Regions from separate parts of the Ornithinibacillus xuwenensis genome, predicted to be linked through region 2. Evidence: riboswitches for the same ligand, from Rfam matches in the RefSeq annotation. Region 2 holds a riboswitch; each other region holds the start of a gene.

Region 1 (4,128 bases), on a different contig from region 2:
AAATTTAAGGTTTAATGGATTATCAACAATAACATCTTCTGTGATATTGGTTTCATCAATATCATCAGCTAAGGTAATTAATCCTTCTGCTTCAAACAATGATAAGATACGAAGATGATCTGGAACATTTCGGCTAATAATTACTTCAGTACCCTCTGGAATTTCATCAACACTAGTAATACCTTTTGAATAAATCCCCATTGGTTCTACATGAATACCACCTAAGTTAACTAAATCATATGCTTTGTCAGGATCAGTTGTTTCATCTTCAAAAAATGGAATATGTTGGAAATAATTTGCGTCGATAGTACCTTCATTTAAGTCAAGATTTGGTAAGCTATAATCGGAATACTCTTCAATTTCAATTTTTATACCTTCTTCTTCAAGAATTGGCTTAGCTTCTTCTAAAATTTCTGCATGGGGCGTACTTGTTGCACCAATTTTTATTACTTCCTCTTCATCACCACAAGCGGCCAATAAACCTACAAACAATATAGATAATACAAATAATAATTTCTTCATGAATAATATCTCCCTTTTTTTAGTTTTTGTGTCTAGCTATAAAGCGTTCAATCATTTGGAATTGCAAATGGACACTTACCTCTTTCTTTATTATCTTTTATCCATCTTATTCGTTATGAAATCACCAATAAATTGGAATATAAAAACAATAATCACAATTAGTACGGTACAAACAAATACGACATCAAAATCACGACGCATAAAACCATGGAAATAAGCAAAATCCCCTAGTCCACCTGCCCCGATAACTCCTGCAACAGCTGTATATCCTATTAAAGCAATGGCTGTGACGGTTATTCCGGAGACAAGGGCCGGCATCGATTCCGGCAACAAAACTTTAAAAATAATTGTTTTTGTTTTTGCCCCCATGGATTGCGCTGCTTCAATTACACCTTTATTTACTTCACGTAAACCTATCTCTACTAACCTCGCATAAAAAGGTGCTGAACCTATAATCAATGCTGGTAAGGCAGCATTCGGACCTCTAATTGTACCAATTAGCATCTTGGTGAATGGAATTAATAACAGAATTAATACGATAAACGGTATTGCTCTAAAAATATTTACTACGGAAGCAACAATAAGATTTACTCCTTTGTTTTGCCAAAGACCACCATTTGAAGTTAGGTATAGTAATAGTCCTAGTAATACACCAAAAATCACAGTTCCTACCAGAGCCAATAACGTCATATAGAACGTTTCTCCAGTTGCTACGATTAAATCCTCCAAAACGACATTTGGAAATAATTCCTTAAGCATGTGTCAAAACCTCCACTTCAACTGAGGTTTCTTCTTTAATAAAGCCAATGGTATTGTTTATTTCATTAGGCTCACCGTTGATTTGAACAATCAACGTACCATAAGCTCCAAGCTTGGTTTGTGTAATCTTTCCTTGTAAGATATTGACTTCTATTTGAAACTCCCTAGAAATCTTACTGATTAGTGCTTGGTTTGCAGACTCACCAACAAAATGTAATCGAACTACCAGACCACTTGAATAAACCTCTAATAACTGATTATGATCACCATCAGGATCTCCCATTACTTGCTCAACGAATTTTCTCGTAACAGGCTTATTCGGTTTTAAGAAAACATCTAATACTTCACCTTGCTCGACAACTTTTCCGTTCTCCATAACCGCAACACGATTACAAATTTTTCGAATTACATGCATTTCATGTGTAATGAGAATAATAGTCAAGCCTAATCGTTCGTTGATATCGACGAGTAAATCTAATATGGAATCCGTGGTTTCTGGGTCTAGAGCAGAGGTTGCTTCGTCACACAATAGTACCTTCGGATTATTCGCCAAAGCCCTCGCAATACCAACTCGTTGCTTCTGACCTCCGCTAAGCTGGGCAGGATAAGCATTCTCTCTTCCTTTTAACCCAACTAAATCAACTAATTCACTAACCCGTTTCTTTCTTTCTTCCATCGGTACGCCTGCGATTTCAAGTGGAAAAGCAATATTTTCACTTACCGTCCTAGACCAAAGTAAATTAAAATGCTGGAAAATCATTCCTATATCTTGCCTAGCAATTCGAAGTTTTTTTTTACTCATGGCTGTTATCTCTTCGCCATGGATCGTTATTTTACCATTCGTCGGTTCTTCTAACCGATTCAATAGCCTAATAAATGTACTCTTTCCAGCTCCACTATAACCAATTACCCCAAATATATCGCCATCATGTATGGTTAAGCTCATGTCATCTACAGCAGTAATATTTTTTTGCTTAAGCCGAAATACTTTCGAAAGTCCTTCTATCGATATCACAAACATCCCTCCTCTACCTATAATGTGTACAAAAACCAATAAAAAAACGCCTTTCTGTAAGAGAACAGAAAGACGTAATAAATTATATCTTCACGTTCTCTCATCTTTCAAAGCAAAATGCTTTGTAGGACTTGGCACCTTTTTCAAACTAAAAGTTTGAAGGTTGCCGCGGTATCATAGGGCCTTTCCCTCCACCGCTCTGGATAAGAGTTAATCATTATTCGATTTTTGATAAAACTAACTATAGCATCGTGCACTTTTTGTGTCAATACCATTCTATAAATTATTTATTATTTTTCGTTAAACAATTCAGGTTGATAGTTAAATAGATAACGATAAATATTTGGTATCGAGTGAAATGCATATACCTTCTCCTGAACTTTATTCTCCTTTTTGATGAGGAGACACGGGACACTTTCAATCTTATTATCTCGCATAAAATCAGGATACAGGGATGCATTCATCCTATAAAAAATATCCTGTTTATGTACCGATTCTATCTTATCAAGCATTGTCTTAGCCACCTGACAAGTGCCACAAAATGGTGTGTATATATAGATTAAATATTCTCGCTCTTGTAATGTATCCGTTGTAACTTCTTGCAAAAAATCACCTACTTGTAAGCTAAACTAAATAGAGAGGGTTAACAGCAATTTGCTTCCCAAGTAGCAGCATTGCTAAAATACGTTCCGGAGTTGCTGCTACCTCACGATATTCACTACTCACATAAATGTGTTCAGCATGAGGAAGCTCTAATGCAAGCTGTTTACGGAGCTTCATTCCAGAATGATCCTCGTCCACTAAAATATAAACGTCTTTTTCATCCAATTGATAGGACTCTAGCAATTCATCAAAACGCTCCACATCGAACGTTCCATTAGTACAAATAATGGTAACTTGATCGTCAATAACCTTCTCTAGTTGTTTTTTATCTGTTAATCCTTCAACTATTATCACTCGATCATTAAGATGTTTCATGATAGATCCCCCTCAGTGGTTAGAAAATAGGCGGCCGAAGGAAGAGATTGCCCGTTTTTAGCATAGCTATACATTCTCATCTGCAAATAAAGCTGACTTTAATCCTGAAAAGGTTAAAGCCAGCTTTCATGATATTTGTTAGTCTTGCTCAATAAGATTTTTATATGCTTCTGGTGAAAGTAATTTTTCAAGCTCAGATTCATCCGAAAGTTCTAATACAATCATCCAGGCATTTTCGTATGGAGATTCATTTACTGATTCAGGACTATCTTCAAGCTCGCTATTTACTTCAACAATTTTACCACTAACAGGAGCATATAACTCAGAAACTGTTTTTACAGATTCAACACTACCAAATGGTTCATCAGCTTTTATCTCTTCTCCTACTTCTGGTAGTTCGACAAACACGATATCTCCTAGCTCATCCTGTGCAAAATCTGTAATTCCAATACGCACAGTATTACCTTCTTTTTTTACCCATTCATGTTCTTGTGAATATAATAGATCGTTTGGTAAGCTCATTAATATCCCTCCGTATTTGATTGTAAATTAACTATACAAGCTAAGCTTGTATTATGCTAGTATTTTAGCTTTATTTAGTTGACCAATACTTCTGAAAGTCTTCCTCTCTAAATCCGACCGTTACTTTATTTCCATCTGTTACAATTGGTCGTTTAATGAGCATCCCATCACTTGCTAATAACGCAGCCATCTCTTCCGTAGTAGCATCCTGTATTTTCTCTTTAATATTCAATTCTCGATACTTTTTTCCACTCGTATTAAAAAATTTCTTAGCAGGAAGTTCACTCTGATTTATTAATGTTTCTAACATTTCTTTGGAAGGTGTTTCTTCC
Region 2 (4,128 bases):
CAACAATAACGGCAATTTCTATGGATACACCTAACTCCCTTTCAATAATACGCTGATGTGTGTGGAGATGATGATACACTCCTTTTCCCACAGTCCCTAGTCCAAGTAAGGCAACTTGGATTTTATTCACTTCATCACCCCTGTACAGTTTTAGTTCTCTCACTAATTAGAAAGTCTTCTATGATGGAGCCCCATTTGTGATATTCGGTCAAAAAACCATCATGCCCAAACAGGGTCTTCATATGCTGGTATGAGCAGTTGGATAGATGACTGGAAAAGTCCTTGATGATTTTTGGCTCATAAATTAAATCATGCTCAAAGCTTAGTGTCAAAATGCTGCACGTATATTGCTTACAAGCCTCCTCCCATCCTCCACGCTCCCTACCTATATCATGGGTGTTCATCGCTTCTAATAAGCAAAGATAGCTATTCGCATCAAAACGATTGGATAGTTTTTCACCTTGATAGTCAAGGTATGATGTAACGGAATAGCCACTCTCTGTTTCCTTGCGATTAAATCGCTCTGAAAATAAATCCGAGCTTCGATAGGTTACCATTCCAATCATTCTAGCAATCTCTAGTCCACGAATTTCACTAGAAGATTGATAATAGCCATCCAGCCATAAGGGATCGTTTGTAATTGCTTGTTTCGCTATATGGTTATACGCAATTCCATAGTCGGATAGGGTTGGAGTAGCGGCAAGTATAATTAGCTTGTTTAAAAGATCTGGATAGAGCAGGCCCCATTCTAATGCCTGCATGCCACCTAATGATCCACCAACAACAGCATAGATTTCTTTTATATCTAATTGCTGCAATGCTGCAAATTGTGCATGAACCATATCCCGAATTGTAATGGTAGGGAAGGAAGCGCAATAAGGCTCCTCTGTAATTGGATTAATTGATAGAGGTCCTGTAGATCCATTGCATCCACCAAGAACATTAAAGGTAATAACCTGATATTTTGCAGTATCAATGTATTGATTAGGTCCAATAAGTCCATTCCACCAGCCTGGTTTTTTCGGGTAACCGACCGTTAAATGGTTCCCAGTTAGTGCGTGGCAAACTAGGATAATTGGTGCGTCCTGTGGCCCTACTCGTTCATATGTTAAGGATACCTCAGGCAAAAAATGACCAGATTCTAATTGGAGTGGACCAATACTTACTTCACCGATTTTTGTTAGGATGTTCGAGGTGTTGACCAATCGTACCACTCCTTCATTCATTTACGAAATATGGACAGGCTGCTCATTAATTCCACGAAGTTTCAAAAGTTCCTGGATAATAGATTTATTTGAGATTGCAGTGATACCAGCAGCTTCGGCATTTTGTAATACAGAATCAGATGGACTGGGATTTTCGACCCACAGAATTTTAACTTGTTTATTAATAAAATCCTCAATTGCAGAAGGCGGTAATGCTTGCTCATGAACAAGAACGACATCAACTTCATCCTGAATAGCGATAAGGTTTGATTTACTAGCTTCGATAACGTGGTAGCCTACTAGTCTTAAATGACTGATTGTTTCTTTGAACGCTTGCTTGTTAGTGTCATCCAGAACGGCGATTACTTTCTGACGGATAGATCCATTACTTCTGTCAAAAGGAGAATGTAAAACCCATTTGATGATGGAATTATTGGATTCGTTTGTAAGACTGGCTATATTCGTAGCACTAACAATCGCTTGTTCTAAATCTTGGATGATATCCGCTGCAGCTTCAATTCCAACAGAAAGCCGTATCAGTTCTTCTGTCACACCGCTTTTTTTCAGGTCCTCTGAACCTAGTTGTTGATGTGTGGTAGATGCAGGATGTATAATCAGAGATTTCGCATCGCCAACATTTGCTACATGTGACCACAGCTTAATTGAGTCAATAACTTTTCTACCAGCTTCCCTTCCACCAGTAATCCCAAACGTTATCATGGAGCCAAAACCACCATTTAAGTATTTTTTTGCAAGCTCATGAGAAGGGTGACTCTCAAGACCCGGGTAATTAACCCATTCTACGGCAGGGTGGTCCTGTAGATAATCTGCAACAAGCTTCGCATTTTCAGTATGGCGTTCGATTCGTAAATGTAATGTTTCTAAGCCTTGTAGTAATAAGAAAGCATTTTGTGGACTTAAGCAAGCACCGATATCACGTAAAAGCTGAACGCGGAGCTTGGTAGCGTATGCTGCAGGACCGACATCAGCATAGCGTAACCCATGATAGCTTTCATCCGGTTCTGTAAATTCTGGGAAGCGTTCATGATTCCAATCAAATCGTCCACCATCTACGACAATCCCACCAATAGATGTACCATGGCCGCCAATCCATTTCGTTGCAGAATGTACAACAACATCTGCTCCCCATGTTAGCGGCTTCGACAGTAATGGTGTACCAAAGGTATTATCAATAATAAGCGGAACATGTGCCTCATGACAGATGGAAGCGACTTGCTCGACATCAAATACATTTAAGCTGGGATTTGTAATAATTTCCCCAAATACTGCTTTTGTTTTATCGGAAATGGCATCTTTAATCTCCTCTGGCTTGGTACCATCTACGAATAGGACATTAATACCGTATTTTGGTAAGGTTTTGGCAAAAAGATTATACGTGCCACCATACAGATTACTATCAGCAATAATTTCGTCGCCAACACCAGCAATATTTAAAATCGCTAGCGTAATTGCGGCCATACCAGATGAAGTTGCAACTGCTGCTACACCATCCTCAAGAAGTGTAACCCGCTGCTCAAAGGCATCAACAGTTGGATTCATAATCCGCGAATAAATATTACCGGGTTCTTTTAGTCCAAATAAATTCTGTGCATGCTCGGTGTCTCGGAAAACATAGGACGTGGTTTGGTAGATAGGTACAGCTCTTGAACCAGTAGTTGGATCAGGCACCTGTCCGCCGTGAAGTAAAATTGTTTCGGGTTGATCAACATAAAAATTGGTCATCAAAAATTCCTCCTTAACTAGTTTTAGACTGGAGGGAGAGGGGGAAATAAAAAACCCTCTTCCTAAGAAGAGGGTGCGTATATGTAACCGTTCCTCCTCTTATCTTCCAGATCTTGTGACCTGTAGGATTTAGCACCTTTTAAGGAAAGTAAAACTTTCACCTAAGGTTGCCGGGCTTCATAGGGCCTATTCCCTCCACCGCTCTTGATAAGAGACTAACTATTCATTTATTGAGTATTATATTAGCTATGTTCAAATTACATGTCAATATATTTTTAAAAATTATTTTTCATGTGTTTTCATTTTTCGAACGGGGAACCGATATACAGATCCCAAATAAATAAGAAGTGCTAACCATATCAATCCAAACGATACCATATGTTCAGTCGAGAAGGTCTCGTGATACAGAAATACACCAATAATAAGCATTAATGTTGGCGCAATATATTGTAGGAACCCAACCATCGCCAATGGAATTCTTTTCGCTCCACTGGCAAACATTAATAATGGGACTGCAGTAACAATTCCCGCACCAATTAACATAAGGCTTTCAAAAGAAGTAATCTGTTGGAACGAAAAAGTCCCCTCTGGTAACAGCAATACATAAACTAGTGCTACGGGCGTGATAATCATGGTTTCGATTGTTAAACCGTACATGGCGGGGATATCTACTACTTTTTTAAACAAACCATATAGTGCAAATGAGACTGCTAACAGTAATGATACCCAGGGAAATACGCCATAGCTAATCGTCAGGTAAAAAACTGCAATACCTGCTAAGACGACGGAAATGGTTTGGCTTTTCGTGAGCTTTTCCTTTAATACAATAATCGCTAATAAAATACTGACCAAAGGGTTGATGTAGTAGCCAAGACTTGCTTGAATGACATGGTCACTATTTACTGCCCAAATGTAGGTTAACCAATTTAAGCTTATAACAATCGAAGCAAGTGTAATACTGATTAATTTCTTTTTATTCTTCAGAATACGCTTAAGCTCTTGAATAAAGCCAGGCCATTTACGAAGTGAAAGGACGATAAAAACCATAAATAGAAAAGACCAGATAATTCGATATGCTAAAATTTCGCCAGCAGATACCTCACTAATTAACTTCCAATATATCGGCAAAAATCCCCAAATGATATATGCTCCAGCAGTATACATAATGCCAAGTCTTTCA
Region 3 (4,128 bases), on a different contig from region 2:
ATACTACTAGCTTTGTCAAGATATTCCTGCTTTATAATATAAATTGGTTCTTCTTATCAGATAATGCTTTAAACATAATGACCATCACTTTTAAGTTCCGTAATCTGTTTTAACATGCTATCCTTAAAAAAGATTGAATTTGTCTAAGGAGAAACTCACATGAAAAGTATATTAAAATATTCCCATCATTTATTAGAAGAAATTGTTAAACCCGGTGAAACCGTTATTGATGCAACATGTGGAAATGGCAATGATACATTATTTTTAAGTAAACTTGTTGGGGAACAAGGAGAAGTCCTTGCTTTCGATATTCAAGAACAAGCAATTGATCATACAGATCAACTGTTAATGGAAAATAATTGTACGAATGTTTCGCTTGTTCTAGATAGTCATGCAAATCTCGAAAATTATTTATCAGCTGATTTAGAAGGAAAAATTGGTGGTGCGATTTTCAATCTAGGTTATCTTCCTAAAAGTGATAAATCTATTATTACTAAGGGAAATTCTACTATAGCTGCCATTCATGCAATTTTAAAATACTTAAAACCAAATGGTCGAATCATCCTTGTTGTTTATTATGGGCACGAAGGTGGAGATGTAGAAAGAAATGACATAATGAAGCATGTAATCTCACTTGACCAAAAGAAATACAGTGTTTTGCAGTACGGTTTTATTAATCAAAAAAATAATCCCCCATTTATTATTGCAATTCATAAAAAATAATTTCGATTACTTTTTAGGAGGAGTATACATGATACATCATTATAAAAATGTTTCTCCATCTATTCATCCAACGGCTTTCATAGCAAAAGATGCGGTCATTGTTGGTGACGTTACGATTGGAGAAGAATCTAGTATTTGGTTTAAGACGGTCATTCGGGGTGATGTTGCACCAACTCGAATTGGAAAAAGAGTAAGTATTCAAGACTTATCCATGCTTCACCAAAGCCCGAGTAACACACTTCTTATTGAAGACGATGTGACAGTTGGGCATCAAGTGACCCTACATTCCGCCATTGTTCGAAAAAATGCATTAGTCGGAATGGGATCGATTATTTTGGACGGTGCAGAAATAGGTGAGTCTGCATTCGTTGGTGCTGGCAGTCTTGTTCCTCCAGGCAAAAAAATCCCACCACATACATTGGCTATTGGGCGTCCTGCAAAGGTAGTAAGAGAATTAACTGATGAGGATTATAAAGAGATGGAGCGCGTACGGAAATCCTATGTTGATAAAGGCCAGTATTATAAAAAACACACAAGTCTCGGGATAGAATAAAACTTATTCAACAAAAAAAGTCACGATTTTTTATCTCGTGACTTTTTAATTTACTTTTGATTTGTAAATGATAATAGTTCATTAACTTTATCGGTTTTTTCCCACGGGAATTCTACATCCGTTCTACCAAAATGACCATAAGCAGCAGTTTCTTTATAAATCGGACGTTGTAAATCTAACATGCGAATGATTCCGGCTGGCCTTAAATCAAAAATATCGCGGACAGCTTTTACTAACGCTTCTTCATTTACAACACCGGTACCAAATGTGTTAATGGAAATAGAAACTGGCTCCGCAACGCCAATCGCATAAGCGAGCTGTACCTCACAAGAGTCTGCTAGTTTTGCTGCTACAATGTTTTTCGCAACGTAACGGGCCGCATACGCAGCTGAACGGTCTACTTTAGTTGCATCCTTACCACTGAATGCACCCCCACCATGACGAGCATATCCACCATAGGTATCCACAATGATTTTTCTACCGGTTAAACCAGCATCGCCTTGTGGGCCACCTATCACAAATCGACCTGTTGGATTAATAAAATACTTTGTCTCTTCATCCAATAGGTTTGTAGGAACAACTGGTTTTATCACATGTTCCAATAAGTCTTTCTCAATTTGTTCTAATGTTATATCTTGATGATGCTGGGTTGAGATTACAATCGTATCCACACGAACTGGTTGATCCTGTTCGTCATATTCAATCGTAACCTGTGTTTTTCCATCTGGGCGAAGATATGCAAGTGTTTCATCTTTTCTTACATCTGCCAATCGCTTCGAAAGTTTATGTGCTAATGATATTGGTAAAGGCATTAACTCTTTTGTTTCATTACAAGCAAATCCAAACATCAAGCCTTGGTCACCAGCACCAATCGCATCAATCTCTCCCTCGGTCAATTTTCCTTGACGGGCTTCTAATGCTTGATTCACCCCACCAGCAATATCCGGTGATTGTTCATCAATTGCTGTTAAAACTGCACAAGTATCAGCATCAAAGCCATATTTTGCACGGGTATACCCAATGTCCTTTATGGTCTGTCTCACAACTGCAGGAATATCAACATAAGTTGACGTGGTGATTTCACCAGCAACTAATACCAGTCCTGTTGTTACAGTTGTTTCACAAGCAACACGTGCTGCTGGATCCTTTGATAAGATTTCATCTAAAATTGCATCGGAAATTTGGTCGCAAATTTTGTCCGGATGCCCTTCTGTTACTGACTCCGAAGTAAATAATCGTCGATTTTTAGCCATTAGGCTAAATCCTCCCTTTATATAGTGGTACGGAACTCCATATCTATCAGTATTATATCCCAATCAACAAAAAAAAGCCTTTCCTTCGTTCCTGAGGAAAGGGGTTTTCAGCCTTTCGCTCTTATTGTTCAAGGAATTTTCCTTGCATCAGGTTAGCACCTTTTCACATGGTGTGATGGTTGCCGGGCTTCATTGGGTCTGTCCCTCCGCCGACTCTGAATAAGAGAGTATCCGCTCATAGTTTAGGTTAACCGAATTAATTGTCCAATGTCAACTCATATTATCGCTGTCACATATAGTAAAAAAGATAATAAAATAAAAAATAATAATTAGTATACACCATTATTTTAAATGTGTTATACTAATGGAAGATTTCAGATGCTTTTGTTATGGAAAGGAAGTCTTTCCTAAATATTCCATCATAAAGGAAGGTAATTATAATGAATACGGTAATGAAAACTTCATTATTAGAAGAGCTTTTATCACAACAAAATATTCAAAACAATTTATCTGTTGCTAGTTTAGTTGAGAAAATTCTATCGAGAAAAGAAGGAACTTTAACTGATACCGGAGCTGTTCTTGCGACAACCGGAAAATATACTGGTCGTTCTCCAAAGGACAAATTTATTATCAGAGATTCTATATCCGAAGATAAAGTTGATTGGGGAAATGTAAACCAACCAATCGATGAAGCAGTATTTGAAAAATTATATGCAAAAGTTATCGCTCACTTAAAGGAAAAAGATGAGGTCTTTGTTTTTAATGGTTTCGCTGGTGCTGATAAAAACTACCGATTACCAATTCAAGTTATCAATGAGTTTGCTTGGCATAATTTATTTGCCCGACAATTATTTATTCGTCCTACTGAAGAAGAGTTAACAGCTCATCAACCATCATTTACAGTAATTTCTGCTCCTTCGTTTAAGGCAGAACCAAGTATCGATGGGACAAATTCAGAAGCCTTCATACTTGTTTCATTTAAACATAAAGTAATATTAATTGGTGGTACAGAATACGCTGGAGAAATTAAGAAATCCATATTCTCGATTATGAACTACTTATTACCTGAACAAAACATTCTTTCCATGCATTGCTCAGCAAACGTTGGAAATGAAGGAGATGTAGCATTATTTTTTGGACTATCAGGTACGGGTAAAACCACCTTATCAGCAGATCCATATCGCCGGCTAGTTGGTGATGACGAGCATGCATGGAGTTCTAGAGGTGTATTTAATATAGAGGGCGGCTGCTATGCTAAATGTATTAATTTATCAGAAGAGAAAGAGCCACAAATCTTTAATGCCATCAGATTTGGTTCAGTACTAGAAAATGTTGTGATGGACGATAAATCTCGTATTCCAAACTATGAAAATACATCTTTAACCGAAAATACGAGAGCTGCCTATCCATTAGAGCATATCGATAATATTGTAAACCCAAGTATCGCGGGACATCCGAATACGATTATTTTTCTTACAGCAGACGCATCTGGTACATTACCACCAATTAGTAAGTTAACCAGAGAGCAAGCAATGTACCACTTCCTTAGCGGATATACAAGTAAACTTGCTGGAACAGAAAGAGGAGTAACAGAACCTG

Evidence for each region. Region 2 has a riboswitch for S-adenosylmethionine ahead of ABC228_RS08395 (PLP-dependent aspartate aminotransferase family protein). Riboswitches for the same ligand answer to the same signal wherever they lie in the genome.
Region 1: it holds a riboswitch for S-adenosylmethionine, as region 2 does, so the genes downstream of both, ABC228_RS14470 (methionine ABC transporter ATP-binding protein) here and ABC228_RS08395 (PLP-dependent aspartate aminotransferase family protein) in region 2, are expected to answer to the same signal.
Region 3: it holds a riboswitch for S-adenosylmethionine, as region 2 does, so the genes downstream of both, metK (methionine adenosyltransferase) here and ABC228_RS08395 (PLP-dependent aspartate aminotransferase family protein) in region 2, are expected to answer to the same signal.

The regions. Positions count from the first base shown of each region.
Region 1 is NZ_JBDIML010000005.1:73,933-78,060, forward strand. It holds gene ABC228_RS14460 (MetQ/NlpA family ABC transporter substrate-binding protein) at 1-522, opposite strand, end outside; gene ABC228_RS14465 (methionine ABC transporter permease) at 613-1,281, opposite strand; gene ABC228_RS14470 (methionine ABC transporter ATP-binding protein) at 1,274-2,296, opposite strand; SAM riboswitch class I at 2,394-2,506, opposite strand; gene ABC228_RS14475 (thioredoxin family protein) at 2,587-2,901, opposite strand; gene ABC228_RS14480 (toprim domain-containing protein) at 2,921-3,274, opposite strand; gene gcvH (glycine cleavage system protein GcvH) at 3,413-3,796, opposite strand; gene ABC228_RS14490 (arsenate reductase family protein) at 3,867-4,128, opposite strand, start outside.
Region 2 is NZ_JBDIML010000002.1:513,447-517,574, forward strand. It holds gene ABC228_RS08385 (homoserine dehydrogenase) at 1-130, opposite strand, end outside; gene metX (homoserine O-acetyltransferase MetX) at 135-1,205, opposite strand; gene ABC228_RS08395 (PLP-dependent aspartate aminotransferase family protein) at 1,227-2,948, opposite strand; SAM riboswitch class I at 3,045-3,162, opposite strand; gene rarD (EamA family transporter RarD) at 3,231-4,128, opposite strand, start outside.
Region 3 is NZ_JBDIML010000005.1:4,003-8,130, forward strand. It holds gene mnmM (tRNA 5-(aminomethyl)-2-thiouridylate-methyltransferase MnmM) at 160-723, shown strand; gene ABC228_RS14120 (gamma carbonic anhydrase) at 752-1,276, shown strand; gene metK (methionine adenosyltransferase) at 1,327-2,529, opposite strand; SAM riboswitch class I at 2,648-2,755, opposite strand; gene pckA (phosphoenolpyruvate carboxykinase (ATP)) at 2,970-4,128, shown strand, end outside.